4 regions of the Streptomyces sp. NPDC005775 genome follow, and region 2 is predicted to be linked to each of the others. Evidence: riboswitches for the same ligand, from Rfam matches in the RefSeq annotation. Region 2 holds a riboswitch; each other region holds the start of a gene.

Region 1 (7,546 bases), on a different contig from region 2:
GTGTACTGCGCCGTCTACCGCGACGGTGAGATCGAACTCGTCGCGGTCGCGGACACCCCGGCGGCTCCGGCGGTGGAGGAGTGGGCGGCCTTCGGCGAGACGGGGCACGCCCACGCGATCGGCCAGTGTCTGCTGAGCCAGCTCGACGAGCAGGCCCGCGAGGACCACCTGGACCGGCATCCGGTGCGCCCGCTGACCCGCTACTCCGTGCGCGACCGTCCGGCACTCCTTGAGCGGCTGCGGTCGATCGAGCGTATGGAACCTGTCATCGAACGACAGGAGTACGCCCTCGGCACGGTCTGCGCGGCCATTCCGATCACGGCCGGATTCACGGCAGCCGCGATGGCCATTTCGGTCCCCCTCGACCAGGAAGAACGGTTGCTCCCCGCAGTCGAACGACTACGTGGCGAAGTGGCCAGCCTCTTGCGTTCGTTCGTGTTCTCTATCAGTATCTGAAAAATCACTCCTTGTGATCTGCTATCGCGTGCACCACGATGGCGTCAATAGGGCCATGGGGGATCATTCCTGGCCAGATTCATCTACTGCGGGGTTGAACGATGCGCGAGTCGGTTCAAGCTGAGGTCATGATGAGCTTCCTCGTCTCCGAGGAGCTCTCTTTCCGTATCCCGGTGGAGCTCCGGTACGAAGTGTGCGATCCGTACGCGATCCGGATGACCTTCCATCTGCCCGGCGACGCCCCCGTCACCTGGGCTTTCGGCCGCGAGCTGCTGCTCGACGGCCTCAACAGCCCCAGTGGTGACGGCGATGTACACATCGGGCCGACCGAGCCCGAAGGGCTGTCCGATGTCCACATCAGGCTCCAGGTGGGGGCCGACCGAGCCCTCTTCAGGGCCGGTACGGCACCTCTCGTGGCATTTCTCGACCGGACGGACAAACTCGTGCCGCTCGGGCAGGAGTGCACGCTGGGTGACTTCGAGGGCAATCTGGAAGAGGCACTGGGGCGGATTCTGGCCGAGGAACAGAACGCCGGCTGACGAAGCCCGTGCCCTTGGCCTGCCTGCCGGTCGAACAGCACACCTGCCGAACGGGTGAATCGCTCTCCGTGTTCGGGCACTCAGGACCTCGCCCGACGACGGCGTCCCCTGCCGCTCCGTACGGGAGGCGGAGGTCCTGCGTCCACGCCGGAACCGGCGCGGTCCGCGGAGACAACCAGCGCCGCGAGCGCGGTGGTCACCGGGACCGAGGCGACCAGCCCGATCGAGCCGATCAGTGTGCGCACGATCTCCTCCGCCACCAGTTCGCTGTTGGCCACCGTCCCCACGCCGCTCTGGGCGACCGAGAACAGCAGCAGCAACGGAAGCGCCGCGCCCGCGTAGGCGAGCACCAGGGTGTTGACCACCGAGGCGATGTGGTCGCGTCCGATCCTGATCCCTGCCCGGTAGAGCTTCTTCGCACTCATCGTCGGGTCCGCCTGGTGCAGTTCCCAGACCGCCGAGGTCTGGGTGACCGTCACGTCGTCGAGCACTCCCAGCGAACCGATGATGACGCCGGCCAGCAGCAGCCCGCTCATGTCGATGTGCGGATACAGGCCGTGGATGAGACCGGTGTTGTCATCGGTGTTCCCGCTCAGGCTCGCCCAGCCGATGAAGAGCGAGCCGAGCAGTCCGATGAGCAGCAGTGAGATCAGGGTGCCGATGACGGCGACCGAGGTGCGGGCCGTCAGCCCGTGGCAGATGTAGAGCGCGATCAGCATGATCGCGCTCGCTCCGACGACCGCCACGACCAGCGGGTTGGAGCCCTGCAGGATGGCCGGAAGGATGAAGAGGGTCAGCACGGCGAACGACAGGGCGAGCGCCACCAGGGCCATCACCCCGCGCATTCGGCCCACGGCGACCACCACCAGCGCGAAGATCCCCGCCAGCAGCATCAACGGGAACTTCCGGTTCACATCGGTGACGGAGTACTGGAGGTCATGGGGTGCGTCCGGGGCGTACGCGACCACCACCCCCTGACCGTCCCGCAGCTGCCGGGGTGCGTCGGGCTGGACGACCTCGACGAACTTCCGGCCGTCGTCCTTCCCGCTCGTGATCTCGACGGTCGCCTTCTTGCAGAGGGCGGCCCCGTCGTCGCCCTCGGCCTGGTCGCCGGTGGGCGGGGCGTTCTCGCCGCTGACGGGCAGCTGCGAGGCGTTCACGTCCTTGCAGTCGACCTTGTCGATGTTCACCACCTTGCCCTGTTGGGTCTGCCGGTCGAAGCCGACGCCGGTGCGCTCGTGCGCCGGCGCACCACCGGGCCAGAGGACCACGAGCCCGACGACTACCGCCGCCGCGAACGGGATCAGCACGGCGGCGATCACCTTGCGCAGATGACCGGAGACGGGAGCGGCGGGGCCGTGGCTGTGGGAGTGCGTGTGCTGATGGCCCTGCGGTTCGGGGTCGCTATGAGGGGACGTCACCGGCAGATCATCGCAAGAAGACAAGGGGCCCTCTGTTCAGCTCGCCAACAAGGGCGCTAGCGTGGTGGCACCTTTGCACACGCGGGAGCTCGGAGCACCGGGCTGAGAGGGCGCTGATCTCCGTACGTCCGTACGGGACAGGCTGCGCCGACCGCCGAACCTGTTACCGGGTAATGCCGGCGTAGGGAGTAGGTCTCATGACCACATCGGATGCACGCACGCCTGCCTCGAACCAGAACGACGAGGCCGGGAAGTCCATCGGCTGGCACAAGGGTTACGTCCAGGGCTCACGCCCGGACCTCCGGGTGCCGGTTCGTCAGGTGCACCTCACCAACGGCAAGGACGTGACGCTGTACGACACGTCGGGGCCGTACACCGATCCCACCACCGAGACCGATGTCCGCCGGGGACTGGCGCCCCTGCGGGAGCACTGGATCATCGCCCGCGGTGACACCGAGGAGTACACGGGGCGTCCCGGACGGCCCGAGGACGACGGGCTCAAGCACACCTCACCGCGCGGTGGGCTGCGCAATCTGGACGCGGTCTTCCCCGGCCGCCCCCGGCAGCCGCGGCGCAGCCGGGACGGCCGTCCCGTCACCCAGCTCGCGTACGCCCGCCGGGGCGAAATCACCCCGGAGATGGAGTACGTCGCGATCCGGGAGAACGTCGGGCCCGAGGTGGTGCGCGAGGAGATCGCCGCCGGCCGGGCCGTGCTGCCGGTCAACGTCAACCACCCGGAGATCGAGCCGATGATCATCGGCAAGCGGTTCCTGGTGAAGGTGAACGCGAACATCGGCAACTCCGCGGTCTCGTCCTCCATCGAGGAGGAGGTGGACAAGATGACCTGGGCGACCAAGTGGGGCGCCGACACCGTCATGGATCTGTCCACCGGCCGCAACATCCACACCACCCGTGAGTGGGTTCTTCGCAACTCCCCCGTCCCGATCGGCACCGTGCCGCTCTACCAGGCCCTGGAGAAGGTCGACGGCAGGGCGGAGGAGCTGACCTGGGAGGTCTACAAGGACACCGTGATCGAGCAGGCCGAGCAGGGCGTCGACTACATGACGGTGCACGCCGGCGTGCGCCTGCCGTACGTGCCGCTGACGGCCCGGCGCAAGACCGGCATCGTCTCCCGGGGCGGCTCGATCATGGCGGCGTGGTGTCTCGCGCACCACAAGGAGTCTTTCCTCTACGAGCACTTCGAGGAGCTCTGCGAGATCCTCGCCTCGTACGACGTGACGTACTCCCTGGGCGACGGGCTGCGGCCCGGGTCGATCGCGGACGCCAACGACGAGGCCCAGTTCGCGGAGCTGCGTACGCTCGGCGAACTGAACACGGTCGCCAAGCGGTTCGGGGTCCAGACCATGATCGAGGGGCCGGGCCACGTCCCGATGCACAAGATCAAGGAGAACATCGACCTCCAGCAGGAGATCTGCGAGGAGGCGCCGTTCTACACGCTCGGCCCGCTGACGACGGATGTGGCGCCGGCGTACGACCACATCACCTCGGGCATCGGCGCCGCGATGATCGCCTGGTGGGGTACGGCGATGCTCTGCTACGTGACGCCCAAGGAGCACCTCGGTCTGCCCAACCGGGACGACGTGAAGACCGGGGTCATCACCTACAAGATCGCGGCCCATGCGGCGGACCTCGCCAAGGGGCACCCGGGGGCGCAGGACTGGGACGACGCGTTGTCGGACGCCCGGTTCGAGTTCCGCTGGGAGGACCAGTTCAATCTGGCCCTCGACCCGGACACCGCGCGGGAGTTCCACGATGAGACGCTGCCGGCCGAGCCGGCGAAGACGGCGCACTTCTGCTCGATGTGCGGGCCGAAGTTCTGCTCGATGAAGATCTCTCAGACCATCGCATCGAAGTACGGCTCTCAGATGGGTCTGAGCAGCGACGACGTCGAGGCGGGTATGAAGGCGAAGTCCGAGGAGTTCGCGGCATCGGGGAACCGGGTGTACCTGCCGCTCGCGGAGACGGCCGACTGACCTGCCCGCTTCAGCGGAGGGGGGCCCGCCAGGCCACCAGTCCTGGCCGGTCCGCCTCCGCGAAACCCGCCGCGAACGGCTTGTCGCCGTCATCCGGCAGCAGGTGGACGCTGCACTCCGTCACGCTGTCGCCCGGCGGGAGGGTCCGCCGGAGGACTGACGCATCGTAGGACGCCACAGCCGAGGCGGGGCGGCGGGGGTGTGGGGAGGGGGGTGAGGCGGGGTGGGCTTGGGGCGTGAGGATTGCGTGCCCGCCGCGGTCACTCCAGCTCGTGTTCCGGGCCGCCGAAGTCGGGGCTGGTGAAGTCCGGGCTGGTGAACGTCGGCCGGGGCGCGGCAGCCGGGCCGTCGTCGGGGCTGGAGAAGTCCGGCCTGCTGTAGCCGATCTTCGGGATGCGGTTGGCCGAGCGGTGCGGGATGCGCGCGGCCGGTGCGGCCCCGGGGTCGGCGAGGGCGTCCCGCAGGAACGGCAGGATGCCGCGTTCCAGCAGGGCGTGCCGCCAGGCCTCCCTGGCGCGTGCCGCGTCCTCCGGCAGTTCCTCGCCCTGCTCCTCGGCGGGCACCGAGGTCGAGCCGTTGCGCAGAGCGGTGATGAGGAGGCCGACCGCGGCGACGAGCATGGCGGCCGCCGTGGCCGCAACGAAGAACCAGCCCGCGCCGACCATGGTGCGTGCGAACGCCGGGGGCGGGTCGAGGGCCTTCAGGACGTAGCCGATGAGCAGGAAGATCACCGCGGCTGTGCCTGCCAGCACCGGCGCCAGGGTGGTGATGACGACTCCTACGCCGGCGCCCGACTGGCGGGGGCCGTGCGGGCCGGCGTCCTGGGCTCCGTCCTCGTCCGGTCCGGCGGCCGCGGCGCGGACCTCCTCGCGGGCTTTCACGTAGTGCTCGTACTCGGTGGCGGCCGCGGCGGTGATCAGCGCGGTGGCCGCCATCGCCATCGTGCGCAGCTGCACCGGATTGAGGCGTTCACCGACAGCGGCCAGATCCGGTCGTTCATGGGCGTGACGCAGTGCGTCGTCGAGGATCCGCTCGTACTCGGGCCGGTCCTCGGCCAGCAGGTGCGGAGCGCTGTTCATGTGCATCCCCCGATGCTCCGTAGGGCCTTTGCGCCCGCGCGAACCGGGCAGTCGGGCGGAAACGGAGGAGAGCCTGCTACTGATACGCCGATGGTAGAGCGCCCACGGCACGGGGTGACAGGGGGTTTCCGTAAATAGGCCCAGTGGTCGCCGTATTCAGGTCGGGATGCGTCTTCCCCGGAGAACGTCAGTCATGCAGGGGCAGTTGCACGACCAGTAGCTTTCCGGCCATGGTCACTCCGCCGTCCATGGCGATGGCGAGCCCGCCCGCGTACACGTGCGGACCGTCCACCAGCGGAGCCGACCGGTCCTCGCCGTCCTCGGAGCCGACCTCGCCGAGGAGGTAGGGAATGGGGCTGTGACCATGGACGACGCGTCTGCCGCCGTAGGCCGCCATGAGCTCCTGCACCGCTTGCGGACCCGATTCGTCGCGGAAGGCGAACCGCTTGGTCAGCTTGCGGAAGAGGTCCCAGCATTCATCGGCGTCGTTCCGCGTGAGAATGGCGTGCACCGTGTCGTTGACGTCCTCGATGGTGGAGCCGTAATCGAGGTACGCCGTCGTGTCCGAGTGCATCAGGAGGTGCTCGTCCTCCTCGACGACGGCGTCGAGCCGGGACATCCACTGGAGGTGGACGTCCTGGAGCCGCTCCATGTCGGTCTTCTGGCCGCCGTTGAGCAGCCAGGCGGCCTGGAAGGTGGCCGTTCCGGCGCCGGAGTTGACGGGGGTGTCGCCGAACCGCTTGGCGCCGATGAGCAGCAGTTCGTGGTTGCCCATCAGTGCCTTGCAGTAGCCGCCGGCGGCCGCGGCCTCGGCGGAGAGCCGCATCACGAGGTCGATGACACCGATTCCGTCGGGGCCCCGGTCGGTGAAGTCGCCGAGGAACCAGAGTCGCGCGTTGCCCGCGGACCAGTTGCCCTCGGAGTCGATCAGCTCCTGTTCGGCGAGGGCGGCGACGAGCTCGTCCAGATAGCCGTGGACGTCACCCACCACGTACAGCGGTCCGAGCCCCGGCTCCTGGGCCGGGTGCGGGTCGGGCACCGCCCGTACCCGGACGGTGTCCTCGCGGCTGATCACGGGGAGGTCCCGCGCGGTGGGGGTGTACCCCTCCGGTGGCTCGCCGCCCGGGAAGGCGCTGCCCGGGTGCGGTGGAGCGGGAGGCGCAGGGGACTGCGCATAGGGCGGTACGCGGAAGTCGCGCAACGTCGCCGTCCGCACCACGGGTTCCTGACCGGCCCCCTGTGTCATCGACCCCTCCACCACCGTCGCGCCGCCGTACACCTGACGGGCCCTGCTGGTCGGGGTGGTCCGCGGTGTCGTGCGCCCATCATAGGAATGAGGATCGTGCTCTGTGACGCACCAGGGGTGGTGAATCCGCGCGCATGCCAGGTTCATCGGTCGATTGGTCCCAATTGGCCTGATCAATCCCCTGTCGGGGAGCGCGGTGCGCTGACCGTGGTGCGTGGCGGACGGCGTTGCGAGGAGGTCCGGACGATGAGTTCCGTCGGTATGACCTGTTCCACCGGTCCGTCCTGATCGACGCCTTCGATGGCGTCGATGAGCAGCTGGACGACCGCCGTGCCGATGCGGCGCGGTTTGAGCGAGAGCGTGGTGATGGGCGGCTCGGTCGTCGCGTACACGGTGGACTCGCTGCAGCAGACCAGCAGCAGGTCCTCCGGGACGCGCAGGCCGTACCGGCGGGCGGCCGCGAGCAGATCGGTGCCGTTCGGGTCGAAGAGGCCGTAGACGGCGTCCGGGCGGTCCGGACGGGCCAGCAGCCGGTCGGCCGCCACCGCGCCCGCGCACGGGTCGTGGGCGGGGTACGACTCGTACACCGGGTCCTGGCCGACACGCTCGCACCAGTGGAGGTACGCGGTGGTCGAGAGCCGGGTGTACGTGTCGGTGGTGGTGCCGGTGAGGAGTCCGATGCGGCGCGCCCCGGCCGCGGCGAGGTGGTCCAGGAGGTCGAGGACGGCGGCCCGGTGGTCGTTGTCCACCCAGGCGGTGACCGGAAGGGTGCCGGCCGGACGGCCGTCGGAGACGACGGGAAGTCCCTGGC
Region 2 (7,546 bases):
ACGACACGACCCGCAAGACGCTGTGGAAGCTGCACGACGGGACGCTGGTCGAGTCCGTCCTGATGCGGTACCCCGAGCGCGTCACGATGTGCATCTCCTCGCAGGCCGGCTGCGGCATGAACTGCCCGTTCTGCGCCACCGGACAGGCCGGTCTCGACCGCAACCTCTCCACCGCCGAGATCGTCCACCAGATCGTGGACGGCATGCGGGCGCTGCGCGACGGCGACGTTCCGGGCGGACCGGCCCGGCTCTCCAACATCGTCTTCATGGGTATGGGCGAGCCGCTCGCCAACTACAACCGCGTCGTCGGCGCCATCCGCCGGCTGACCGACCCGGAGCCGGACGGCCTCGGGCTCTCGCAGCGCGGGATCACCGTCTCCACCGTGGGTCTCGTCCCCGCGATGCTGCGCTTCGCCGACGAGGGCTTCAAGTGCCGTCTCGCCGTTTCGCTGCACGCCCCGGACGATGAGCTGCGCGACACCCTCGTGCCGGTGAACACCCGGTGGAAGGTGCGCGAGGTACTGGACGCCGCGTGGGAGTACGCGGAGAAGTCCGGACGCCGCATCTCCATCGAGTACGCGCTGATCCGCGACATCAACGACCAGGCCTGGCGGGGCGACCGGCTGGGCCGGCTGCTCAAGGGCAAGCGGGTGCACGTCAACCTGATCCCGCTGAACCCGACGCCCGGCTCGAAGTGGACGGCCTCGCGGCCCGAGGACGAGAAGGCGTTCGTCGAGGCCATCGCCGCCCACGGGGTGCCGGTGACCGTCCGCGACACCCGGGGTCAGGAGATCGACGGGGCCTGCGGACAGCTGGCGGCGTCCGAGCGCTGACGGCCGCGCTCACGGCCGGAAACGGCCGTGTAGCCTGGGCTCGAATTCAACTTCATATTCCGACAGGGGAGCGCCACAGCGCTGAGAGTGCGGCACCAAGGACAGGTTGGCCGCAGACCCTCTGAACCTCGCCCGGGTCATTCCGGGTAGGAAGTTCGGACCTTACTCAAGCTGTTGCGCCCTGCCCGCTTCCGGTCTCCGCCGGTGCGGGCAGGGCCGCGTCTCTTCCTGGTCACCCCCAGGAGGAATCACATGAGCACCACCAAGAAGATCGCGGTGACGGCCGTCGCCGCCGCGCTCGGCGCGAGCGCGCTCGCCGGATGCGGAAGTTCCGACGACTCGGCGTCCGGTTCCGGAAGCACCGGCAGTTCCGGCTCCAAGACCGTCACCCTCGTCAGCCACGACTCCTTCAACGCCTCCAAGGGCGTGCTGAAGGAGTTCACCAAGGAGACCGGCTACACGGTCAAGGTGCTGAAGAGCGGCGACGCGGGCGCCGCCCTCAACCAGGAGATCCTGACCAAGGGCTCGCCCCGCGGCGACGTGTTCTTCGGCGTCGACAACACCCTGCTCTCGCGCGCCCTCGACAACGGCCTGTTCACGCCGTACGAGGCGAAGGGCCTCGACCAGGTCCCCCCCGATGTCCAGCTGGACGCCGCCAAGCACCGGGTCACCCCCATCGACACCGGTGACATCTGCGTCAACTACGACAAGAAGTACTTCGCCGACAGGAAGCTCGCTCCGCCGCGGTCCTTCGACGACCTGGCGAAGCCCGCGTACAAGAACCTGCTCGTCACCGAGAACGCGGCGACCTCCTCGCCGGGCCTCGGCTTCCTCCTCGGCACCGTCGCCACGTACGGCGAGGACGGCTACCAGGACTACTGGAAGAAGCTGAAGAGCAACGGGGTCAAGGTCGTCGACGGCTGGGAGCAGGCGTACAACGAGGAGTTCTCCGGCTCCGCCGGCGGCAAGAAGGCCAAGGCCGACCGGCCGCTCGTCGTCAGTTACGCCTCCAGTCCGCCCGTCGAGGTGCTGTACGCGGACCCGCAGCCGAAGACCGCGCCGACCGGTGTCGCCACCGGGACGTGCTTCCGCCAGATCGAGTTCGCCGGTCTGCTCGACGGAGCGAAGAACGAGGCGGGCGGCAAGGCCCTGCTGGACTTCCTGATCGGCAAGAAGTTCCAGGAGGACATGCCGCTCAACATGTTCGTCAGCCCCGTGACGAAGGGCGCGAAGGTACCGGACCTCTTCACGAAGTTCGGTGCCACCGTCGACAAGCCGACGACCGTCGCCCCGGACGAGATCGCCAAGAACCGTGAGCAGTGGGTCCAGTCATGGTCCTCGCTCGTAGTGAAGTAGCGAAGACTCCCGTACGCGGACCGGGCGCGCGCGGGAGGGCCGCGCGCGCCCGGTCGCTGCGCGGGGGCGCGGTGCGGCTCGGCCTGATGGCCGTGCCCGTGGTGTTCTTCGCGTTGTTCTTCGCCTACCCCGTCGTCGCGATCGTGGGGCGCGGGCTCAAGGCCGACGGCGTGTGGCAGTTCGGACGGTTCGGCGAGGTGCTGAGCCGGCCGGACATCCAGGATGTCCTCTGGTTCACGCTCTGGCAGGCCCTTGCCTCGACCGCGTTGACCCTGCTGATCGCGCTGCCGGGTGCCTATGTCTTCGCCCGGTTCGACTTCCCCGGCAAACAACTGCTGCGGGCCGTCGTCACCGTGCCGTTCGTCCTGCCGACCGTGGTCGTCGGTACCGCGTTCCTCGCGCTGCTCGGCCGCGGTGGCTTCCTCGACGAGCTGTGGGGTGTACGGCTCGACACCACGGTGTGGGCGATCCTGCTCGCCCATGTCTTCTTCAACTACGCCGTCGTCGTGCGCACCGTCGGCGGACTCTGGGCGCAGCTCGACCCGCGGCAGGAGGAGGCCGCGCGGGTCCTGGGCGCCGGGCGGTTCGCCGCCTGGCGGCGTGTCACCCTCCCCGCCCTCGGGCCCGCCGTGGCGGCCGCGGCGCTGATGGTCTTCCTCTTCACCTTCACCTCCTTCGGTGTCGTACAGATCCTCGGCGGACCGGGCTTCTCCACGCTGGAGGTGGAGATCTACCGGCAGACCGCGCAACTGCTCGACCTGCCCACGGCCGCAGTGCTCACCCTGGTCCAGTTCGTCGCGGTCGGCGCCGTACTCGCGGTGCACGCGTGGACCGTGCGGCGCAGGGAGACCGCGCTGAAACTCGTCGACCCGGCGCAGACGGCCCGCAAGCCGCGCGGCGCGGGACAGTGGACGCTGCTCGGCGGGGTGCTGCTGACCGTGCTCGTGCTGATCCTGCTGCCGCTCGCCGTCCTGGTGGAGCGGTCGCTCGATGTGTCCGGCGGGCACGGATTCGCGTACTACCGCGCACTCGGTTCGGCGGAGGCCAACAGCGGTACGTTCCTGGTCGCGCCGATCGAAGCGATCGGGAACTCGCTGCGCTACGCCCTGGTCGCGACCCTCATCGCCCTGGTCGTCGGGGGACTCGCGGCAGCCGCCCTGACCAGGAAGGCGGGCCGGCTCGTCCGCGGGTTCGACGCGCTGCTGATGCTGCCGCTCGGCGTCTCCGCCGTCACCGTCGGCTTCGGCTTCCTGATCACCCTCGACGAGCCGCCGCTGGATCTGCGCACCTCCTGGATCCTGGTGCCGCTCGCCCAGGCGCTCGTCGGTGTGCCCTTCGTCGTACGCACCATGCTGCCGGTCCTCAGGGCGGTGGACGGGCGGCTGCGCGAAGCCGCCGCGGTGCTGGGCGCCTCGCCGCTGCGGGCCTGGCGCGAGGTGGACCTGCCGCTGGTGCGGCGGGCGCTGCTGGTCGCCGCCGGATTCGCCTTCGCCGTGTCGCTGGGTGAGTTCGGGGCGACCGTGTTCATCGCGCGGCCCGACAACCCGACGCTACCGGTGGCCGTCGCCAGGCTGCTGGGACGGTCCGGCGAACTCAACTACGGCCAGGCGATGGCCCTCAGCACCATCCTGATGCTCGTGTGCGCAGTGTCGCTGCTGCTGCTCGAACGTATCCGCACGGACCGATCCGGGGAGTTCTAGAGATGCTGACACTGGAATCGGCCACCGTGCGCTTCGGCGAACGTGCCGCGCTCGACGCGGTGGACCTGGAGGTGGCCGAGCACGAGATCGTCTGCGTCCTCGGACCGAGCGGCAGTGGGAAGTCCACCCTGCTGCGGGTGGTGGCAGGACTCCAGGAGGCCGACGGCGGACGAGTGCTGCTCGACGGCGCGGACCAGAGCGGTGTGCCGGTCCACCGGCGCGGCCTCGGCCTGATGTTCCAGGACCACCAGCTGTTCCCGCACCGCGATGTCGGTGCCAACGTCGCCTTCGGCCTGCGGATGCACGGTGTGAAACGGGCCGAGCAGGACCGCCGGGTCGCCGAACTCCTCGACATGGTGGGCCTCCCCGGCGCCGAACGACGGGCCGTCGCCGCGCTGTCGGGCGGCGAACAGCAGCGCGTCGCCCTCGCCCGGGCCCTCGCCCCCCGGCCCAAGCTGCTGATGCTGGACGAGCCGCTCGGCCAGCTGGACCGCAGTCTGCGCGAACGCCTCGTCGTCGAACTGCGCACGCTCTTCGCCCGGCTGGGTACGACGGTGCTCGCCGTCACCCACGACCAGGGCGAGGCCTTCGCGCTCGCCGACCGCGTCGTCGTGATGCGCGACGGCCACATCGCGCAGGTGGGCACACCCCTGGAGGTCTGGCAGCGTCCCGCCTCCGCCTTCGTCGCCCGCTTCCTCGGTTTCGACAACGTGGTGGAGGCGATGGTGACCGGCGAGGCCGCGGCGACGGACTGGGGCAAGGTGCCGGTGCCGGCGGGGTCGCCGCAGGGGGCGTGCGATCTGCTGGTGCGACCGGCCGGGGTCCTGATCGGTGCTCCGCAGGACGGCCTGCGCTGCACTGTGGGCGCGCGCACCTTCCGCGGCAACCACGTCGCGGTGAAGCTGCACCCGGAGGTCGGCCCCGTCCTGGACGCGGAGTGCGCGCTGAACAGCACTCCGGACGAGGGCGCGCGGGTCGGCGTCACGTTCGCCTCGGCGGAGAGCGTCGTGCTGCCCGTCGTGTGAACGGGCCTCTCCTGGCTCGCTCCGCGTCCGCGCCGGCGCGACGGAACCGGCCCCGGGCGGCTGCGGCCGTCAGGACTGGGCCGCCGCCCGGGACGTCTCTCGCGAGCGCGCCGCGCCATCGTGCGCGCAGTGGACGTGCGTTCACGTGATCTCGCGGGTTTGCTTACCGAATCTCCCCGTCACGCTCGTTTGCGAGCTGCCGGTGTCCCTCCGAGGGCATCATCAAGCAGGTCGGAGCTCTGGGGACGTTCCACGACCACGCCTCGCACTCGTAGGTGCGGACGGTCGTGGGACGCCGTTTTCCACGGGATTGTGTTTGTTCGAGGATCGGGGGCAGACCCCATGGGTGGGTCCGGTCCCGGCAGCCTGTGCACAATGGCTCGTCAGGCGAACACACTTTCACTGTTCTGAACCCGACTGACGTGGAACGTCCATCTACGATTGCGAACTTCTACTTGCCAGCGCATCCAGTACACCTGGTGACCCCTTCACCATGTGCGCCACCCGCTCATCGCCATCCCCATCCCGTTGCCGCCCGACGCGTGAGGACGCGCCTGCCCCTCGCGCTCTCCGGGGGCAGATCGTGACAGCGGCTCCGCTGACAGACCGGGAGATCTCCCTGGTACGTACGAGTCTGGCGGTGGTCGCACCCCAGGCCACGGAGATGACCGTCTACTTCTACGCCATCCTCTTCACCCGGCACCCCGAAGTGCGGGGGTTGTTCCCCGACAACATGGACGTCCAGCGTGACCGGCTGCTGCGCGGACTGCTGCGCATCATCGATCTGGTCGACGACGTCGACAACCTTGTGCGGTTCTGCTCCCGGCTGGGCCGGGACCACCGTAAGTTCGGAGCCCTGGACGCCCACTACCCGGCAGTGGGCGACTGTCTGCTGGCCTCCCTGGCCCGCTACGCGGGAACCGCGTGGAACGCCGAGACCGCCGCAGCCTGGAGCCGTGCCTACACCGTCGCCGCCCAAGTGATGACCGCAGCAGCCGAGGACGACACGCGCCTGCGCCCGGCTGCCTGGGAAGCGCAGATCATCCGCCACGAATACCGCGGCAACGGCATCGCCGAGATCACCGTGCAGACCGACCTGCCCTACCCGTACACCGCCGGACAGTACGTGAGCATGGAGACCCCCTGGTACCCCCGTACCTGGCGGCACTATTCCCCCGCTCACCCGCCGCGCACGGACAACGCGCTGACGTTCCACGTCCGGGCCGTCCACGGGGGGCAGGTCAGCAACGCGCTGGTTCACCACGCCGCCGCCGGACACCGGGTGCGGCTCGGTCCGCCCCAGGGCGAGATGACCCTTGCCGCGGCAGGCGACCGCGACCTGTTGCTGGTGGCCGGCGGGACCGGCCTCGCGCCGATCCGCGCCCTGATCGAGGAAGCCGCCGCCCTGGACATGCGGCGTTATGTGGAGTTGTTCGTCGGAGCACGCACCGCTCAGGAGCTGTACGGGCTCGACGACATGCTGCGTCTGGCCCAGCGTCACTACTGGCTGACAGTCAGGGCGGCCGTCTCGCACGAGCACATCCCCGGCCAGCAGGGCACACTCCCGCAGGTGCTGCGCGAGTTCGGCCCCTGGTACCGGCACGAAGCCTTCCTTTGCGGTCCGCCCGACATGGTCACCACGGCCGTGCGCACCCTCCTGCAGCAGGGCACCCCCCAGGCCCGCATCCACCACGACCCGCTCGACACCCCCGTTCTCACCGCCCCCCTCACTCCGCTCCGACCCCATCAGGAGATCGACCAGCCGTGACCCGCCACGACGCCACGCCTTCGCACGGGGAGCGCCTGCTGCAGGCCCATCTGGGCACCAGCGAACGCGCCGACGCCTTCTACGACCGGCAGGTCCACCCGCACCTCACCGCAGCCATGCGTGACTTCATCGGCCGCCAGTCCATGGTCTTCCTCTCCACCGCCGACGCCCGTGGCCACTGCGACGCCACCTTCCGCGCCGGCCCTCCCGGATTCGTCTCCGTGCTGGACGACCGCACCCTGGCCTACCCCGAGTACCGCGGGAACGGCGTCATGGCCAGCGCCGGCAACATCACCGACAACCCACACATCGGTCTGCTCTTCATGGACTTCGCCCGAGACCACATCGGACTGCACGTCAACGGCTCCGCCCAGCTCGTCAGTGACCAGGAACTGCGCGCCGCCCACTCCTGGATACCCGCCGAGACCGCCCCGGGGCGGCTCCCCGTGCTGTGGACGCACATCACCCTCCACGAGGCCTACGTGCACTGTTCCAAACACATTCCCCACCTCGAGCCCGCTCCCCGCCCCCTGGGACTGGCGCGCAGTCGCCCCAAGGACGCCGACTACTTCCCCGAACCGGCCGCGCAGGCCGTGGCATCCGGCCCGATGCCGGACCTGGCACCGGGAAACGCCGACATGTCCGACCCTGCCCACGTCCCGTCGGCCGCGCATCCGCTGATCGGCTCACGCGACCGCTGAAACCCTCCGTCGTGGACGGCCGGTGGCATCAGCGCCCGGGTTCCACGACCGCGGCACCGACCGGCCGTCACCCGCCTGCGGTGCCCTGCGTCGAGGACAGCCGGGCGAGCGCGTCGGCCGCTTCCTCCACCGTGTCGACGAGGGCGATGCGCGCTTCCATAGG
Region 3 (7,546 bases), on a different contig from region 2:
GGCGGCCGGGCCGCCGGGGTGGAGCTGGCGGACGGCACGGTCGCGGAGGCGGCCCACGTGGTGCTGGGGGCCCGGCCGCACCCGGGCCTGATGCCCGCTCAGGAGCTCTGGCAGGACGGCGACGTGACGGTGCAGCCCCGCCCGGAGGGCTCCGCCCCGGCGGGCCGGTTCATGGTGCTGGCGTCGCTGCGCGGCGCCCGGCCCGCGGATGCCGCGCACCGGACGCTGGTGCATCCGGCGGACGGAGCGGCCGAGCGAGAGGCCGTGTTCGGCGGCCGGCTCGCCGCGCACCCCACGGTCACGGTGCTGCGCCCCGACGATCCGTCGACCCGGCCCGACGATGCCCACGAGGCCGTGACGCTGACGGCGACGGTCGCCCCGCACGGCCCGGTGGACTGGACGGACCCGGCGCTGCGGGCGCGGTACGCGGACACGCTGATCGACACCGCGGGCGCGGCCGTGCCGGGCCTGCGGGACCGGGTACTGCGCATGGAGGTGCGGACGCCCGCGGAGTCCGAGGCCGAGACGGGTGCGCCGGGCGGTGCCGTTCCCCCGCCCGCGCTGGCGGGCGCGGGGGGCTACTGGCTCCACGCGGGCAACCGCACCCGGCTGCCCGGGCTGCTCCTGGCGGGCGGCTGGTCGCATCCGGGGGGCGGGCCGGCGCACGCGGGGATGTCCGGGGCGCTGGTGGCGGGGATCATCGTCGAGGGGAACGGGTTCCGCGGATCGCAATGAGGGCCGCGGGCCGGGCCCTGCCGGCGTGGCCGGCCGGCCTCAGTAGCGGTACTGCTCGTTGTAGCCCGTGTCGTAGCCGTTCGGGTACGGGGCGGGCTGCTCCGGAGGCACCGGCGGGTACTGCTCGCCCTCGCGCTGCTGCGGCACCCAGACGCCGCCCGGCGGGGTGTCGGAGGCGTACGGCTGGGAGGAGGCGTACGGGTCGGCGAACTGCCGTCCGCTGTCGTAGCTGTCGTAGTTCCCGCCGTTCCCCTCGTCCGCGTAGTTCTCGTACGTGCCGTACTGCGGGGTGCTCGCGGTGGTGCCGATGTACGGATCGGAGTAGGCGGCGTACTGCTGCTGGTCCGTGCCGTAGTCGTACTGACCGGCCCCCGCGTAGGTGTCCTGACCGCCGTAGGTCTCCTGGCCGCCGTAGGTCTCCTGCCCGCCGTACGAGTCCTGACCCTGCGCCGGGTACGCGGCGGGGTCGGCGTACGGGTCGTACGCCGCGTACTGCGACTGCTGCGGTTCCTGGTGCTGCTCCGGCTGCGGGCGGGGATCGGTGTAGATGCCGTACTGCCCGGTGTCGTCCGGGAGCGGCTCCGGGGCGTAGACCGCGGCCGGTCCGGCCTGCGGTGCGGACTCCGGCTGTCGCGAGGCCTCGTGGTCGTACTCCGTCTCCAGGTCCGAGACCTGCAGCGTGGGCTCGCGGTCGGCTCCGCCGCCCCGGCGGCGCCGGCTCTCCCCGGGGCTGCCCCCTATGGCCCAGCCCGTCGAGAAGCCGCGGCGGAAGGAGAGCGTGACGTACGTCTGGCCCGTCGCGAAGGCGATCGCGCCGACGACGATGACGAACACGGACGGCATCAGGACACCGATGACGACACCGACGAAGCCGGTGAAGGCGAGCAGGCGCCAGCGGAGGCGTGCCTTGTACTGCAGCAGCACCTCACCGAGCAGCCACAGTGCGACGATGCCGAACGCGATGTAGAGGACCGTCCAGCCCATGCCCGCCCCCTTCTACGGCCACCGCCCCGGGTCGCGGCGGGTACGGCCGGTCACGACTGCTTGTGCAGTCCGAGATTCTCGTAGATTTCGAGCGTCGCCGTCGAGTTGTTCAACGTGATGAAGTGCAGCCCGGGAACACCCTCGGAAAGCAGCTTCGCGCAGAACCGCGTTGCGAAGTCGATGCCAATGGAGCGTACAGCGGCGGGATCGTCCTTGGCGGCGAGGATGCGTTCTTTCAGTTCCACCGGCAGGGTCGCGTTGCTGAGCTGCGCGAATCTCTCCAGTTGCCGGACGCTCGTGAGGGGCATGACCTCAGGAATGACGGGCGTGTCGCAACCCGCAGCGACCACCCGGTCACGCATCCGGAGATAGGCGTCCGGGTCGAAGAACATCTGCGTGATCGCATAGTCCGCACCGGCGCGGCACTTGTCCACGAAATGCCGGATGTCGGTGTCCCAGTCCTCCGAGCGGGGGTGCCGTTCGGGGAATGCCGCGACGCCGACACAGAAATCTCCGGATTCCTTGATCAGCCGGACGAGGTCCGCCGCGTACCGCACGCCCTGCGGGTGCTCGACCCACGGGCCCATCGGGTCGCCCGGCGGGTCTCCGCGCACGGCGAGGATGTTCCGGATGCCGGCGTCCGCGTACTGCCCCACCATGTTGCGCAGTTCAGCGATGGAGTGGTTGACCGCCGTGAGGTGCGCGACCGGGGTGAGCGTGGACTCGGCGGCGATGTCCTGGGTCGCCTTGACCGTCCCGGCCCGGGTGGACCCACCGGCTCCGTATGTCACGGAGACGAAGCTCGGTCCCACCGCCTCGACCCGGCGCAGCGCGTTCCAGAGGTTCCGCTCGCCCTTCTCGGTCTTGGGCGCCCAGAACTCGAAGGAGTACGAGGTCTTGCCGGTCGCGAGCATCTCACGCACGGTGCGCGCGTGATCTGTCCTGGTGGAGGGTGTGCCAAGGGCCATACCGGCAGGTTAACCAGGGTGCGGCGGACGCCCCAACCGAACTGGGGCGATTTGGCTCGATTGCCCGATCTTTGTCCACGCTTCGGACACTTCTGTCTCGAACCGACCTCGGTCGCACGTCCGGTTCACGCCTGCGCGCGGTCCCGGATCCTTCCGGCCAGTTCGGCGGCGGCCGACGCCGGATCGGACGCCTCGGTGACGGCCCGCACGACGACGACCCGGCGCGCTCCGGCGTCCAGCACCTCGTCGAGGTTGCCGGCGTCGATCCCGCCGATGGCGAACCAGGGGCGGGCGGGGGCGAGCGAGGCGGCGTAGCGGACGAGGTCCAGGCCGGGGGCGTGGCGGCCGGGCTTGGTCGGGGTGGGCCAGCAGGGGCCGGTGCAGAAGTAGTCGACGCCGGGCTCGGCGACGGCCGCGTCGACCTCGGACCCGGCGTGGGTCGAGCGGCCGATGACCACGTCCTGGCCGATGATCGCGCGGGCGGCCGGGACCGGCAGGTCGCCCTGGCCCAGGTGCAGCACGTCGGAACCGATGGCGTGGGCGACATCGGCCCGGTCGTTGACCGCGAGGAGTTTGCCGTGGCGCTTGCAGGCGTCGGCGAAGAGCGCGAGGTGTTCGAGTTCCTCGGCCGCCTCCATGCCCTTGTCGCGCAGCTGAATGATGTCGACGCCGCTGGTCAGGACCGCGTCGAGGAACTCGGGAAGGTCGCCCTGGCGCCGGCGGGCGTCCGTGCACAGGTAGAGCCGGGCGTCGGACAGCAGCGCGCGAGGCGTGGACATGGTGCGGTTCCCCCCGGGGACGACGATGACGGTGGTTCGGTGCGGTGCCGCGCGGACGCGGACCGCACCGAGCGGCCCGCGTCCCCTGTGCGGCTGTGGTTCAGACGGCGAGCGCCTGGGCGCGGCGCTTCACCTCCGTGCCACGATTCTCACTCAGCGCCTGCGCGGGCGTGCCCGGCAGGCTCGGGTCGGGGGTGAAGAGCCATTCCAGCATCTCCGCGTCGGAGTAGCCGTCGTCCCTCAGGAGCGTCAGGGTCCCCGAAAGGCCCTTGACCACCTTGTCGCCGTCGATGAAGGCGGCAGGCACCTGGAGCGCCCGGTTCTCACCACGCCGTACGGCGATGAGCTGGCCCTCCTTGACCAGCTGGCGTACACGCGTCACCTGGACATCGAACATTTCGGCGATGTCGGGGAGGTGGAGCCAGGCAGGGACGAGAGCATCGATCTTTGCGTCAATCTCGGTCACGGGGACAAGCGTGCCATCCCGGACCGACAGTCGGTACCCGGGCCGCCCGTACGGGGGCCGGTCGGCCCGTCAGAGCGTGGCCGATTTCAGGGGAACGGCGGGGTCGGCGACCCGCTCCGGCGCGAGTTCCGCCCCCGATTCGACGAGTTTGCGCCCCTGCGCCAGATCGCGCGGACGGCCGACCGCCAGTACGGCGACGAGCGCGCCGGCCCGCAGCCAGCACACCGTCCACGACGGCTCGGCCGGATCGCCGCGCCACACCAGCGTGTCGGCCCGCGTGTGGTGGCCCGCGTACTGGACGAAGCGGCCGAACTGCTCGGACCAGAAGTACGGCACGGGGTCGTAGACCGGGGGCGGCCCGTCGCCCACGGAATCAGAGGCGGCGACGGCTGCGGCGACCGTCCGGGGGCCCTGGAGGGCGTTGTCCCAGTGGTGGACGAGCAGCCGCTCGCCGTACCGGGCCGAGGGGAAGGAGGCGCAGTCCCCGACCGCGTACACATCGGGGAGCGAGGTGTGCAGTGACGCGTCGGCGGTCACCGATCCGTCCGGCCCGAGCTCGATGCCCGAACCGGCGAGCCATCCGGTCGCGGGCCGGGCGCCGATGCCGACGACGACCGCGTCCGCCGGGACCGTGCGGCCGTCGGCCAGGACCACGCGGCCGGGCGCGATGCTGTCGACGCGCGCGCCGGTGAGGAGTACGGCGCCGCTCTCGGCGTACCAGCCGGCCATGGGGGCGGCGACCTCGGCGGGCAGCGCGCCGGCGAGCGGGTGGTCGGCGGCCTCGACGACGGTGACCGCGCAGCCGGCCGCCCGGGCGGCGGTGGCGAACTCGGCGCCGATCCAGCCCGCGCCGACGACCACGACGTCGTGCCGGCGTTCGAGGACCGGCCTCAGCCGGGCGGCGTCGTCCAGTGTGCGCAGGAGGTGGACTCCCGGGACGCCCTCGGAGCCGGGCAGCACCAGGGGCTCGGCCCCGGTGGCGACGACCAGGACGTCGTAGGGGACGGGCCCCTCCGGGGTGTCCAGTTCGTGGTCCGCCGCGCGCAGCGCGGTCACGTCGAGGCCGAGCCGCAGGGCGATCTCCAGCGCCTCGAAGTCGATGTCGAAGGCCGAGTCCTCGGCCTTCCCGAGGAGGACCGCCTTCGACAGCGGCGGCCGGTCGTACGGCTGATGCGGTTCGGCGCCGATCAGCGTGACGGGGCCGGTGCAGCCCCGTTCGCGCAGGGCCACGGCGGTCTGCACGCCCGCCATGCCCGCTCCGGCGATCACGACGCGAGTGCCCTGCCGTGCTTCTGTCTGCTGCTGTCCGCTCTGCTCGTCCACCCGTCCACCTTAAGCACCTGACACACCGTCAGGTAGCCGGTGCCCCGCTCACGGTGACCGGATCGCCGCACCCCTGCCCGTGTCCACCGCACCGTCGGCTCCCTTGCCGGGGTCGCGGGGCAACGGTTTAGGGTGGCCGTGCACATCACTCGCGGGAGCCCGGACGCACCGGGCTGAGAGGGAGGCTGGACGGCCTCCGACCGTACGAACCTGATCCGGGTCATGCCGGCGAAGGGAGGGGCTGGACGCCCATGCGTACGCACCCTGCGAACGGGTCCGACGTCCTCGTCATCGGGGGCGGCATCATCGGCCTGGTCACCGCCTGGCGGGCCGCCCGGCGCGGCCTGGCCACCGCGGTCGTCGATCCCGCACCGGGCGGCGGCGCCGCCCAGGTCGCGGCCGGAATGCTGGCCGCCGTCACCGAACTGCACTACGGCGAGGAGATGCTGCTCGGCCTCAACGTCGCGTCCGCCGCCCGCTATCCGGCGTTCGCGGCCGAGCTGGAGGCGGCGAGCGGGCAGGACATCGGCTTCCGCGCCTGCGGCACCCTGGCCGTCGCTCTCGACGCCGACGACCGGGCCCATCTGCGGGAACTCCACGCCCTGCAGCGCCGCTCGGGGCTGGAGTCGGAGTGGCTGACCGGCCGTGAGTGCCGCCGCCTGGAGCCGATGCTCGCCCCGGGCGTACGCGGGGGTCTGCGGGTCGACGGCGACCATCAGGTCGACCCGAGGCGGCTGGCCTCCGCCCTCCTGACGGCGTGCGAGCGGGCCGGGGTCGCCTTCCACCGCCAACGGGCCGAACGGCTCGCGGTCACGAACGGCCGCGCCACCGGAGCCGTGCTGGCCGACGGGACGCGGGCGGCGGCCGATCAGGTCGTGCTCGCGGCGGGCAGCCTCAGCGGCCGGCTCGCGGGGGTGCCGGAGCACGTCGTACCTCCGGTCCGCCCGGTGAAGGGCCAGGTGCTGCGGCTGACCGTGCCTCCCGCGTACGCCCCCTTCCTCTCCCGCACCGTCCGGGCCGTGGTCCGGGGCAGCCACGTCTATCTCGTACCGCGCGAGAACGGCGAGCTGGTCATCGGCGCCACCAGCGAGGAGATGGGCTGGGACACCACCGTCACGGCGGGCGGCGTGTACGAGCTGCTGCGCGACGCGCACGAGCTGGTGCCGGGCATCACCGAGCTGCCGCTCACCGAAACCGTCGCCGGCCTGCGCCCCGCCTCCCCCGACAACGCCCCGCTGCTCGGCCGCACCGCCCTGCCCGGCCTCCACCTCGCCACCGGGCACCACCGCAACGGGGTACTCCTCACCCCCGTCACCGGGGACGCCATGGCACAGCTGCTGGCCGACGGCGAGCTGCCCGAGGTGGCCCGCCCCTTCTCCCCCGGCCGTTTCTCCCCCACCGCCGCCCCCGTACGACAGGAGCAGCCCGCATGACCGAGCCCGTACCCGCCCCCGCGGCCGCGTCCGCGTCCCCGTCCGCGAACAACGACCCTGTGAACGTCTCCGCGAACGTCTCCGCGAACGTCTCCGTGAACGTCTCCGTGAACGGCGAGGCCGTCGCCGTGGTGCCCGGGACCTCTCTGCAGACCCTGGTCGCCTCCATGACGCATGCGCCCTCCGGCGTCGCGGCCGCCCTGAACGAGAGCGTCGTCCCGCGTGGCCAGTGGCCCGCGGCCACCCTCACCGACGGCGACCGGGTCGAGGTCCTCACCGCGGTCCAGGGAGGCTGACCATGTCCGACGACGTCTTCTCGCTCGGCGGCACCGTCCTCGGTTCCCGGCTGATCATGGGGACCGGCGGCGCACCCAGCCTGGACGTGCTGGAGCGGTCCCTGACCGCGTCCGGCACCGAGCTGACCACCGTGGCGATGCGCCGCCTCGACCCGACCGTGCACGGCTCCGTGCTCTCCGTGCTGGAGCGGCTCTCCATCCGTGTGCTGCCGAACACGGCCGGCTGCTTCACGGCGGGCGAGGCCGTGCTCACCGCCCGGCTGGCCCGCGAGGCGCTCGGCACCGACTGGGTCAAGCTGGAGGTGGTGGCGGACGAGCGCACCCTGCTGCCCGACCCCATCGAGCTGCTGGACGCCGCGGAGACGCTGGTGGACGACGGTTTCACCGTGCTGCCGTACACGAACGACGACCCGGTCCTGGCCCGGAAGCTGGAGGACGTGGGGTGCGCGGCGATCATGCCGCTCGGCTCCCCCATCGGCTCCGGCCTGGGCATCCGCAATCCGCACAACTTCCAGCTGATCGTCGAACAGGCGCGGGTGCCGGTGATCCTCGACGCCGGCGC
Region 4 (7,546 bases), on a different contig from region 2:
GTACACACGGGCTCGGCGGATCGTGCCGCTGAACTCCCGGGTCGGGTTCTCGACCTCCCCGGCGAGCGAAAGCGACGCGGTGTTGCTGCTGGGCCGCCCTGGGGCGCTCCTCGTGGCCCTGGCCTCGCCGTCCACGTACAGGGTCAGGGTTCCCGCGTCCGCGTCGAAGACGCCCGCGACATGGTGTTCCTCGCCCGTCCAGCCGTCGGCCGGGGTCGTCCAGGAGGCCGCGACCCACTGCCCGTCCGCGTAGATGTAGAACTCCAGGCCGTCGTCGGACTGCTTCAGCGCGTACTGGGTGTCGCCCTTCGCCAGGATCGGCTGGTGGAAGCCGCGGACGTGCGGGGTCAGCCAGGCCTCGAGGGTGAGCGAGCCGGTCAGGTCGAGCCGGTCGTCACGCGCGAAGACGGTGGCGCCGCTCACGCCGTGCGCGCGGTCGAACGAGCCCGAGGGGTTGATGACCTCGCCCTTCAGGCCGGCGGGTCCGGTCTCGGTGAGGAGCTTGCGCGTCGGCGTGGGCCAGGTGAGCGCCTGGTCTGCGAAGTCCCAGATCCAGCCGCCCTGCAGAACGTCGTAGCGCCGGATGAGGTCCCAGTACTCGCTGAAATTGCCGGTCGAGTTCCCCATCGAGTGGGCGTACTCGATCATCACGTACGGGCGGGTGTCGGAGGTGTCCTTCGCCCGGGCCTCCACCCGGCTCGGCGACTCGTACATGCGGGAGCGGATGTCGCTGGTGGCGGGGCCGTCGTCGCCCTCGTACTGGATGACGCGAGTCGGATCGTAGGAGCGGATCCAGTCATGCATGGCGCGGAACGCGGAGCCGGAGCCGGCCTCGTTGCCCAGCGACCAGATGACGACACCGGCGTGGTTCTTGTCGCGGTGGACCATGTTCCGCGCCCGGTCTACGCACGCCCTGGTCCAGTCGGCCCGGTCGGCCGGGTACTGGTCGCGGATGCCGTGCGTCTCGAGATTGGTCTCGTCGACGAGATAGAGGCCGTACTCGTCGGCGAGTTCGAGCCAGAGCGGGTTGTTGGGGTAGTGAGAGGTGCGGACCGAATTGATGTTCAGCCGCTTGATGAGCGCGATGTCGTCGACCAGGTCGGCGCGGCTGAGAGCCGATCCGCGTTCCGGGTGCATCTCGTGACGGTTGGTGCCGCGGAAGGTGACCGGCTTCCCGTTGATGCGCATCAGCCCGTCCGTGAGCGCGAACTCACGCAGACCGACCCGGTGCGAGAGCACCTCGACGACTTTGCCCGAGGGATCGCGGAGCTGGAGGACGGCGGTGTACAGGTACGGGTCCTCGGCGGACCACAGGCGCGGTGAGGGAACGGACCTGGCGCCCCTGACGGTCACCTCACCACCGGCCGGTGAGGCGCGCTGGGCCAGCGGACGCGCCCACACCGCGTGCCCGTAGGCGTCGTACAGCTGTGTCTCGACCGTGTACGCCGCCTCGCCGGCGTCGCCCGCGTAGTCCCGTACCTGCGCGGTGACCGACAGCTCGGCGGTGGTGTACCCGTCGCCGAGCGGGGTGTCGAGCTTGAAGTCCCGCAGGTGGACGCCGGGCGTCGAGTACAGATACACCGACCGGAAGATGCCGCTCAGCCGGATCATGTCCTGGTCCTGGAGCCAGTCGCCGTCGGAGTAGCGGTAGACCTCGACGGCGATCTGGTTGGTGCCGTCCTTGAGGTACGGGGTGATGTCGTACTCGGCCGGGGTGTACGAGTCCTCGTGGTACCCGGTCAGGTGGCCGTTGATCCACACGTAGTGGGCGGCCTTGACTCCCTCGAAGTGCAGGAACGTGCGCCGGCCCGCCCAGCTCTTCGGCACGGTGAAGGTGCGCCGGTACTGGCCGACGGGGTTGTACCGGGTTGGTGCGGCCGGCGGCTGGGCGTCCTCGCCGAGGCCGTTGGGCCCCCACCACGGGTAGGTGATGTTGACGTAGACCGGATAGTCGTGGCCGTGCAGCTGCCAGGCCGAGGGGACCGGGGTGTTCTCCCAGCCGGAGTCGTCGAGGTCGGTGCGGTAGAAGTCCGCCATCTTGTCGGCGGGCCGGTCCACGTACGCGAACTTCCATGGTCCGTCGAGACTCTGCCGCCATGGGGACGTGGTGCGGTCGGCGGCGAGAGCCTGCTTGAGGTTCGCGTACGGCATGAGTGTGGTGTGCGCCGGCTCGGTGCCGAGCCGGAAGACGTCGATGTGTCCGTTCCACTCGTCGCCGCCGGCCGGGACGTCGCCGGCTGCGCCGAACGCGCGGGAGAGCGGCGGGGCGCCGGACAGGGCGAGGCCGCCGAGTACGGCGGCGCCTGCCTCGAGGAGACGGCGGCGGCTCACGTATCCGTGATGCGGGTGGGAGTGGGGGGACGAGTTCGGGTGGGCCATAGCAGGGCCTTCCTAGTGCGCCAGGATGTGCAACGGGTGTGACGGGGACACCTGTTGAGACGCGCCCACCCTAGAAAGGGAACACAACCACCACAATGACAACGTCAGATTTTGTTGTTTTCTGACGGCTGGGTGCCCTGGGTCGGACCGGACCGCCCGGCGCCGCCTCGACCGCTTCGGCCACGGTGGCAGCAACGGCCCGGTCACCGCCCGCAACTCGGCGTCCATGATCCACGGTCGAGTTCCATGCCAGGCGAATGGCCGAATCGGAACATGGGCGATACCCGGCCGGGCGGGCAGGACGGATGACGGCAAGGGCGGCCCTCCGCAGGAGCAGGAGCTGCCCGGGCCGAGGTCCGGTCACGACAGCGGGCGTGCCGACGGGCCGGAATGCGCCAGGGCGCCCACTGGTAAACTGGGGGCACGCTTCACAACCGTTGGGGCCCGTACCGAGAGGTACGGGCCCCGGCGCGTTCCGGGCGCCAGGCCGAGGAAGGTTCCCCCATGAACGCGAAGCAGCCCGCCCCGAAGGGCGAACGCACCACACCGCAGACGGCTGCCCCTGAGCTGCTCCCGGTCGAGTCCTTCGAGGCGCTGGGGCTGCCGTCGGAGCTGACCGCGACGATGGCCCGACTCGGTGTGACGGAACCTTTCCCGATCCAGGCGGCGACCCTGCCCCACGCGCTGGCCGGCCGTGACGTCCTCGGCCGTGCGCGGACCGGCTCCGGCAAGACGCTTGCCTTCGGGCTCGCGCTGCTGACGCGGACGGCGGGTATGCGCGCGGAGTCGAAGCGGCCGCTCGCACTGGTCCTGGTGCCGACCCGGGAGCTGGCGCAGCAGGTGAGCGACGCGCTGGCACCGTACGCACAGGCGCTGAACGTGCGGCTGGCGACGGTGGTGGGCGGGCTGGCGATCAACCGGCAGGCGGCGCTGCTGCGGGCCGGCGCCGAAGTGGTCGTGGCGACGCCGGGGCGGCTCGCCGACCTGGTATCGCGTCGGTTCTGTGATCTGCAGCAGGTGCGGATCACGGTGCTCGACGAGGCGGACCAGATGTGTGACCTGGGGTTTCTGCCGCAGGTCTCGGAAATCCTGGACCAGGTCCGCTCCGACGGCCAGCGGCTGCTGTTCTCGGCCACGCTCGACCGTCATGTCGACCAGTTGGTGCAGAACTACCTGCACGAGCCGGCAGTGGCCTCGCTCGACCGCGTGGCGGGCTCGGTCACCACGATGGAACACCACGTTCTGAACATTCATCCCGCAGACAAGTACGCGACCGCGACCGAGATCGCCGCGCGGGACGGCCGGGTCCTGATGTTCCTGGACACCAAGGCCGGCGTGGACCAGTTCACCCGCCATCTGCGGGCCAGCGGTGTACGGGCTGCCGCCCTGCACAGCGGGAAGTCGCAGCCGCAGCGCACACACACGCTCGCCCAGTTCAAGGACGGCGAGATCACCGTGCTGGTGGCCACCAACGTCGCGGCGCGGGGCATTCACATCGAGGCCCTCGACCTCGTGGTCAACGTCGACCCGCCGGCCGACGCGAAGGACTACCTGCACCGTGGCGGGCGTACGGCCCGCGCCGGGGAGTCGGGGAACGTGGTCACCCTGGTGACTCCGAACCAGCGGCGGGACGTCAACCGGATCATGAGCGAAGCCCGGATCCGGCCGACCGTCACGCAGGTGCGCTCCGGCGAGGAGAAGCTGACCGCCATCACCGGAGCGAAGCGCCCGCCGATCGAAGGCAAGGGCACCGGCAATGCCCCGTTCCGAGGTATGGGCACCCGGCCCGGCCGCCCCAAGGAGTCCCGCAAGGCGACCGACGCCCGCAAGACAGCGGAAGCACGCGCGGCGGCCCGGGTGCGCAAGGGCCGTTGACCCGGACGGCGTGCCGGGGTACGGGGCCGAGCACTGCCTCCACACGGTGGAGCGCGGCGATCCGCTGCGGCCGAGCAGGACATCAGCGGCTGCCGGAAGAGCCGGTCAAGCGATGTCTCGTTCCCTCGGCCCCGGCGGAGAAACCCGCGATTTCGGATGCATGAGAAGAGGTGGTCAGGGCACTCGATGTCCTGGAGGTTGATTCCTATGGTTCCCCTGCTTCTCGTTCTCCTGCTCGCGCTCGTTCTCTTCGGTGCCGGATTCGCACTGAAGGCCTTGTGGATCGTGGCTGTGATCGTGCTGGCTGTCTGGCTGCTCGGCTTCGTCATGCGTTCCGCCGGAGCGGGCGGCCGCCGTGGTCGCTGGTACCGCTGGTAGTCGTCGACAAGTCAGCAGTGCGGGGTGGGGGCGCCCCCCGGGGGGGGCCCCCCCCCCCGGGGGGGCCCCCCCCGCCGGGCGGGGGGGGGGGGGGCCCCCCCCCCCCGCCCCCCCCCCCCCCCCCCACGTCTGCGCGGCGGCGCAGCCGCAGGGGTGCGTACACGGCGAGGGCTACGACGAACGCGACGTAGTAGGCGAGGTCCGCGCCGTGCAGTGCCGCAGCCACCGGTCCCACGTACAGGCTCGTGTCCATGAACGGCACCGCCGCGCCGAAAGCGACGACGAACGCCACGAGAGCGGGCCACGACGGCTGTGGACGGTCGCTCTCGGAAGTCAGCTCGAACGGTGCTTTCCCCCTTTCCCTGGCGCGTGCGAACCAGTCGACGGCCACCACCGCCACGAAACCGGGGATCCAGTAGCCGACGAACAGCAGCACGTTCTGGAAGCGCGCCGTCGTGTCCGCGGCGTGCATCCACAGCACCAGTGGGAAGCCGAGTACGGCAGACAGGGCCGCCGCCGCCGGCCGGGGGATCGGCACCCCGGCCGTCTGCAGGGCCAACGAGCCGCTGTAGTCGTTCATCGCATTGCTGCACAGTGCGGCCAGCGCGACGGCCAGCAGCCCGAACGCGCCGAGCGCGCCGCCCCCCAGCAGTTCGTCGACCCCCTTCGCGGTCTGGTCGGTGAAGGCCGATGCCCCCCACAGCCCGAGCGCCTGCACGGCCACGAAGGAGACCGAGATGCCGAGAAGCGCGTACCAGAACATGCGGGGGCGGGAAGCGGACCGTGGCAGATACCGACTGAAATCGCTGGCGTAGGGGGCCCAGGACAGGGCGAGGCTGAGCGCGATGGTGCTGGTGAGCACGAAAGCGCCGGCGCGGTCGGCGCCGTGCACCGTCCCGGTCGTGGTCGGGTGGACGCCGTGGAGGAGTCTGACGGCCAGCGCGGCGAAGGCCGCGGCCAGCACGAAGGTCATGATCTTCTGCAGTCGGTGTATCGCCTCGTAGCCGAGCACACCGAGTACGCCTTGCCCCAGCATCATCGCGAGTACGCCCAGCCAGAACGGCCACCCGAACAGGCGAGCCAGCGCGTCCCCGCCGAAGAGGCCGATGAGCGCGTCCCACGCGATCGACGACAGCCACTGCAGCACGCCCGGCACGGCAACGGCCCGGCCGAAAGCGAGGCGGGCCAGCGGCAGTTGCCCTGCCCCCGTGAGACCGCCCCAGGTCCCGAGGTACGCGGTGGGAACGGCGCCCACGAGGGTGCCGAGCACCACAGCCACCAGCGCCGTGGTGAAGTCGAGCCCGAGAACGATGCCGATCGTGCCGGTGAAGACGCCCGTCATGGTGAGGTTCGGAGCGAACCAGACGGTGAACAGCCGCCCTGGACCGCCGTAGCGGTGCGAGTCCGGCACGGGGGCGATCCCGCGGGTCTCGATGCGCAGGTGGCCGACGCCGGAGGGAGCCCGTCCCTCGAAAACGGACGGGGGGCGGGTGACCGCCGGGCCGCTCGGCGCAGGTGGAAACGACATGAATGACATCCCTCCGCCAGTGCTAACTGGTTCAGGTTCGACGGGTGTGATCTCAGCCCCGCTGGTCGGGGCACCCCGTGTCGGATTGCGTCGGCAAGGCTAACCCACGCGTGCGGGCCCGGACGACAGGGCTCCGCCCCTTCGCTGACGGCCGGCTCCTGGCGTGCTGATGAGCCTGGTTGAGCTATGTGGGTGCTGCGAGAGGCTGCCGTGGGGAGGCGGCGCGGCCGCCGAAGCCGGCCACGCGACCGACTCCCGCGGCGCGACGACGCGAGTGCCGCGGGCCGTGACCGTCAGCCCGGGGAGGTGGGCCGGTGGCCGGGGGGCACGGTGATCTCCACGGTGGAGGTGACCCGGACGACCGAAGGGTCGCGGGGCGCCGAACCGAACCCGAAGGTGACCGGCGGGTCCACGGGAGCGAGTACGCCGAGATCCCGCCCGCCGAGGATGGCGGTCGCCGCTCGAACACGGTGCAGGTCCCGGGCCCCGTACCACTCGCGGCGGTCCGGACCCGCGCTCCCCAGCGTACGGACACCCGGCAGCAGGCGGGCCGGTACGTCGCAGACGGCGGCCCAGGAGCGGCTGCGGGCCAGGGGCGCGGGCACCGCGCACAGCAGTCGGCCCAGGAGTGTCCGGGAACCTGTCACGAGGTCCAGCACGAGCGGCCCCGCCCTGACGGACCAACGGTTCCCGTCACGCCTGACCTCGACCGGCACCACCTCGACGTGCTCGAACGTGTAGGTGCCCGCGACGAATTCGGCGATGTGGCGGGAGGGGGCGAGCAGACGGCGCTCTCCGTCCGGGTGCTCGATCATGACGTCGCTGAACGCCCCGAAGGGCGACCGTGGCCAGTGCCCGCATACGAGCCGTGTCCCCGAGGCCGTGCCGACGGCTCCGATCCATCCGTCGAAGTGCAACCGCTGCTTTGCCATGGCGACAGTCTGGCCTGCCCGGGCCGAGCCGGCCGGCACCGCCGCCCGCCCGGCCACGAACGAGGCAACGGACCGCGCGTGCGGTCGCACGGCCGGCGTCGGCGGAAGCCGGAGGGATGGCGGGTCCGAAGACTCCGGGCGGCCCGCCCATGGGTCACCGCTCAGGAGCGTCCTCGTTCAGTTCGGGTTCAAGGCCCTCGGCCACCGTGCTGCGGCTACGGCCGGAATCGGCGCGCCACGCCTCGAAGGCCCAGGTGGTCGACGCGACCACGGCCAGGCCGAGGAGCCAGCCGCCGACCACATCGCTGAACCAGTGGACGCCCAGGGCGACCCGGGTGAAGCCCACGCCCAGCGCCGAGAACACCGACACGCTCCAGCAGAGGTGTCTCGGCCAGCCACGGGGCACCAGCGGGAGCAGCACGAGGACCAGCACGGCGAACGAGGTGGTGGCGGT

Evidence for each region. Region 2 has a riboswitch for thiamine pyrophosphate ahead of ACFYPA_RS07850 (thiamine ABC transporter substrate binding subunit). Riboswitches for the same ligand answer to the same signal wherever they lie in the genome.
Region 1: it holds a riboswitch for thiamine pyrophosphate, as region 2 does, so the genes downstream of both, thiC (phosphomethylpyrimidine synthase ThiC) here and ACFYPA_RS07850 (thiamine ABC transporter substrate binding subunit) in region 2, are expected to answer to the same signal.
Region 3: it holds a riboswitch for thiamine pyrophosphate, as region 2 does, so the genes downstream of both, thiO (glycine oxidase ThiO) here and ACFYPA_RS07850 (thiamine ABC transporter substrate binding subunit) in region 2, are expected to answer to the same signal.
Region 4: it holds a riboswitch for thiamine pyrophosphate, as region 2 does, so the genes downstream of both, ACFYPA_RS28395 (purine-cytosine permease family protein) here and ACFYPA_RS07850 (thiamine ABC transporter substrate binding subunit) in region 2, are expected to answer to the same signal.

Annotation. Positions count from the first base shown of each region.
Region 1 is NZ_JBIAIU010000008.1:310,715-318,260, reverse strand. Features, by position in the region: gene ACFYPA_RS20760 (helix-turn-helix domain-containing protein) at 1-456, shown strand, start outside; gene ACFYPA_RS20755 (SsgA family sporulation/cell division regulator) at 558-995, shown strand; gene ACFYPA_RS20750 (YibE/F family protein) at 1,076-2,416, opposite strand; TPP riboswitch at 2,488-2,621, shown strand; gene thiC (phosphomethylpyrimidine synthase ThiC) at 2,614-4,410, shown strand; gene ACFYPA_RS20740 (hypothetical protein) at 4,671-5,495, opposite strand; gene ACFYPA_RS20735 (metallophosphoesterase) at 5,677-6,735, opposite strand; gene ACFYPA_RS20730 (LacI family DNA-binding transcriptional regulator) at 6,909-7,546, opposite strand, start outside.
Region 2 is NZ_JBIAIU010000003.1:96,547-104,092, reverse strand. Features, by position in the region: gene rlmN (23S rRNA (adenine(2503)-C(2))-methyltransferase RlmN) at 1-833, shown strand, start outside; TPP riboswitch at 888-1,004, shown strand; gene ACFYPA_RS07850 (thiamine ABC transporter substrate binding subunit) at 1,086-2,189, shown strand; gene ACFYPA_RS07845 (iron ABC transporter permease) at 2,276-3,889, shown strand; gene ACFYPA_RS07840 (ABC transporter ATP-binding protein) at 3,892-4,914, shown strand; gene ACFYPA_RS07835 (globin domain-containing protein) at 5,498-6,682, shown strand; gene ACFYPA_RS07830 (pyridoxamine 5'-phosphate oxidase family protein) at 6,679-7,383, shown strand; gene ACFYPA_RS07825 (Rossmann fold nucleotide-binding protein) at 7,451-7,546, opposite strand, start outside.
Region 3 is NZ_JBIAIU010000011.1:77,930-85,475, reverse strand. Features, by position in the region: gene ACFYPA_RS24745 (NAD(P)/FAD-dependent oxidoreductase) at 1-735, shown strand, start outside; gene ACFYPA_RS24740 (hypothetical protein) at 775-1,719, opposite strand; gene metF (methylenetetrahydrofolate reductase [NAD(P)H]) at 1,770-2,687, opposite strand; gene thiE (thiamine phosphate synthase) at 2,813-3,466, opposite strand; gene ACFYPA_RS24725 (Rv2175c family DNA-binding protein) at 3,567-3,932, opposite strand; gene ACFYPA_RS24720 (NAD(P)/FAD-dependent oxidoreductase) at 4,002-5,183, opposite strand; TPP riboswitch at 5,397-5,509, shown strand; gene thiO (glycine oxidase ThiO) at 5,507-6,688, shown strand; gene thiS (sulfur carrier protein ThiS) at 6,784-6,984, shown strand; gene ACFYPA_RS24705 (thiazole synthase) at 6,987-7,546, shown strand, end outside.
Region 4 is NZ_JBIAIU010000014.1:8,411-15,956, forward strand. Features, by position in the region: gene ACFYPA_RS28380 (glycoside hydrolase family 2 TIM barrel-domain containing protein) at 1-2,379, opposite strand, end outside; gene ACFYPA_RS28385 (DEAD/DEAH box helicase) at 2,884-4,254, shown strand; gene ACFYPA_RS28390 (hydrophobic protein) at 4,462-4,632, shown strand; gene ACFYPA_RS28395 (purine-cytosine permease family protein) at 4,580-6,169, opposite strand; TPP riboswitch at 6,152-6,248, opposite strand; gene ACFYPA_RS28400 (hypothetical protein) at 6,454-7,092, opposite strand; gene ACFYPA_RS28405 (phosphatase PAP2 family protein) at 7,247-7,546, opposite strand, start outside.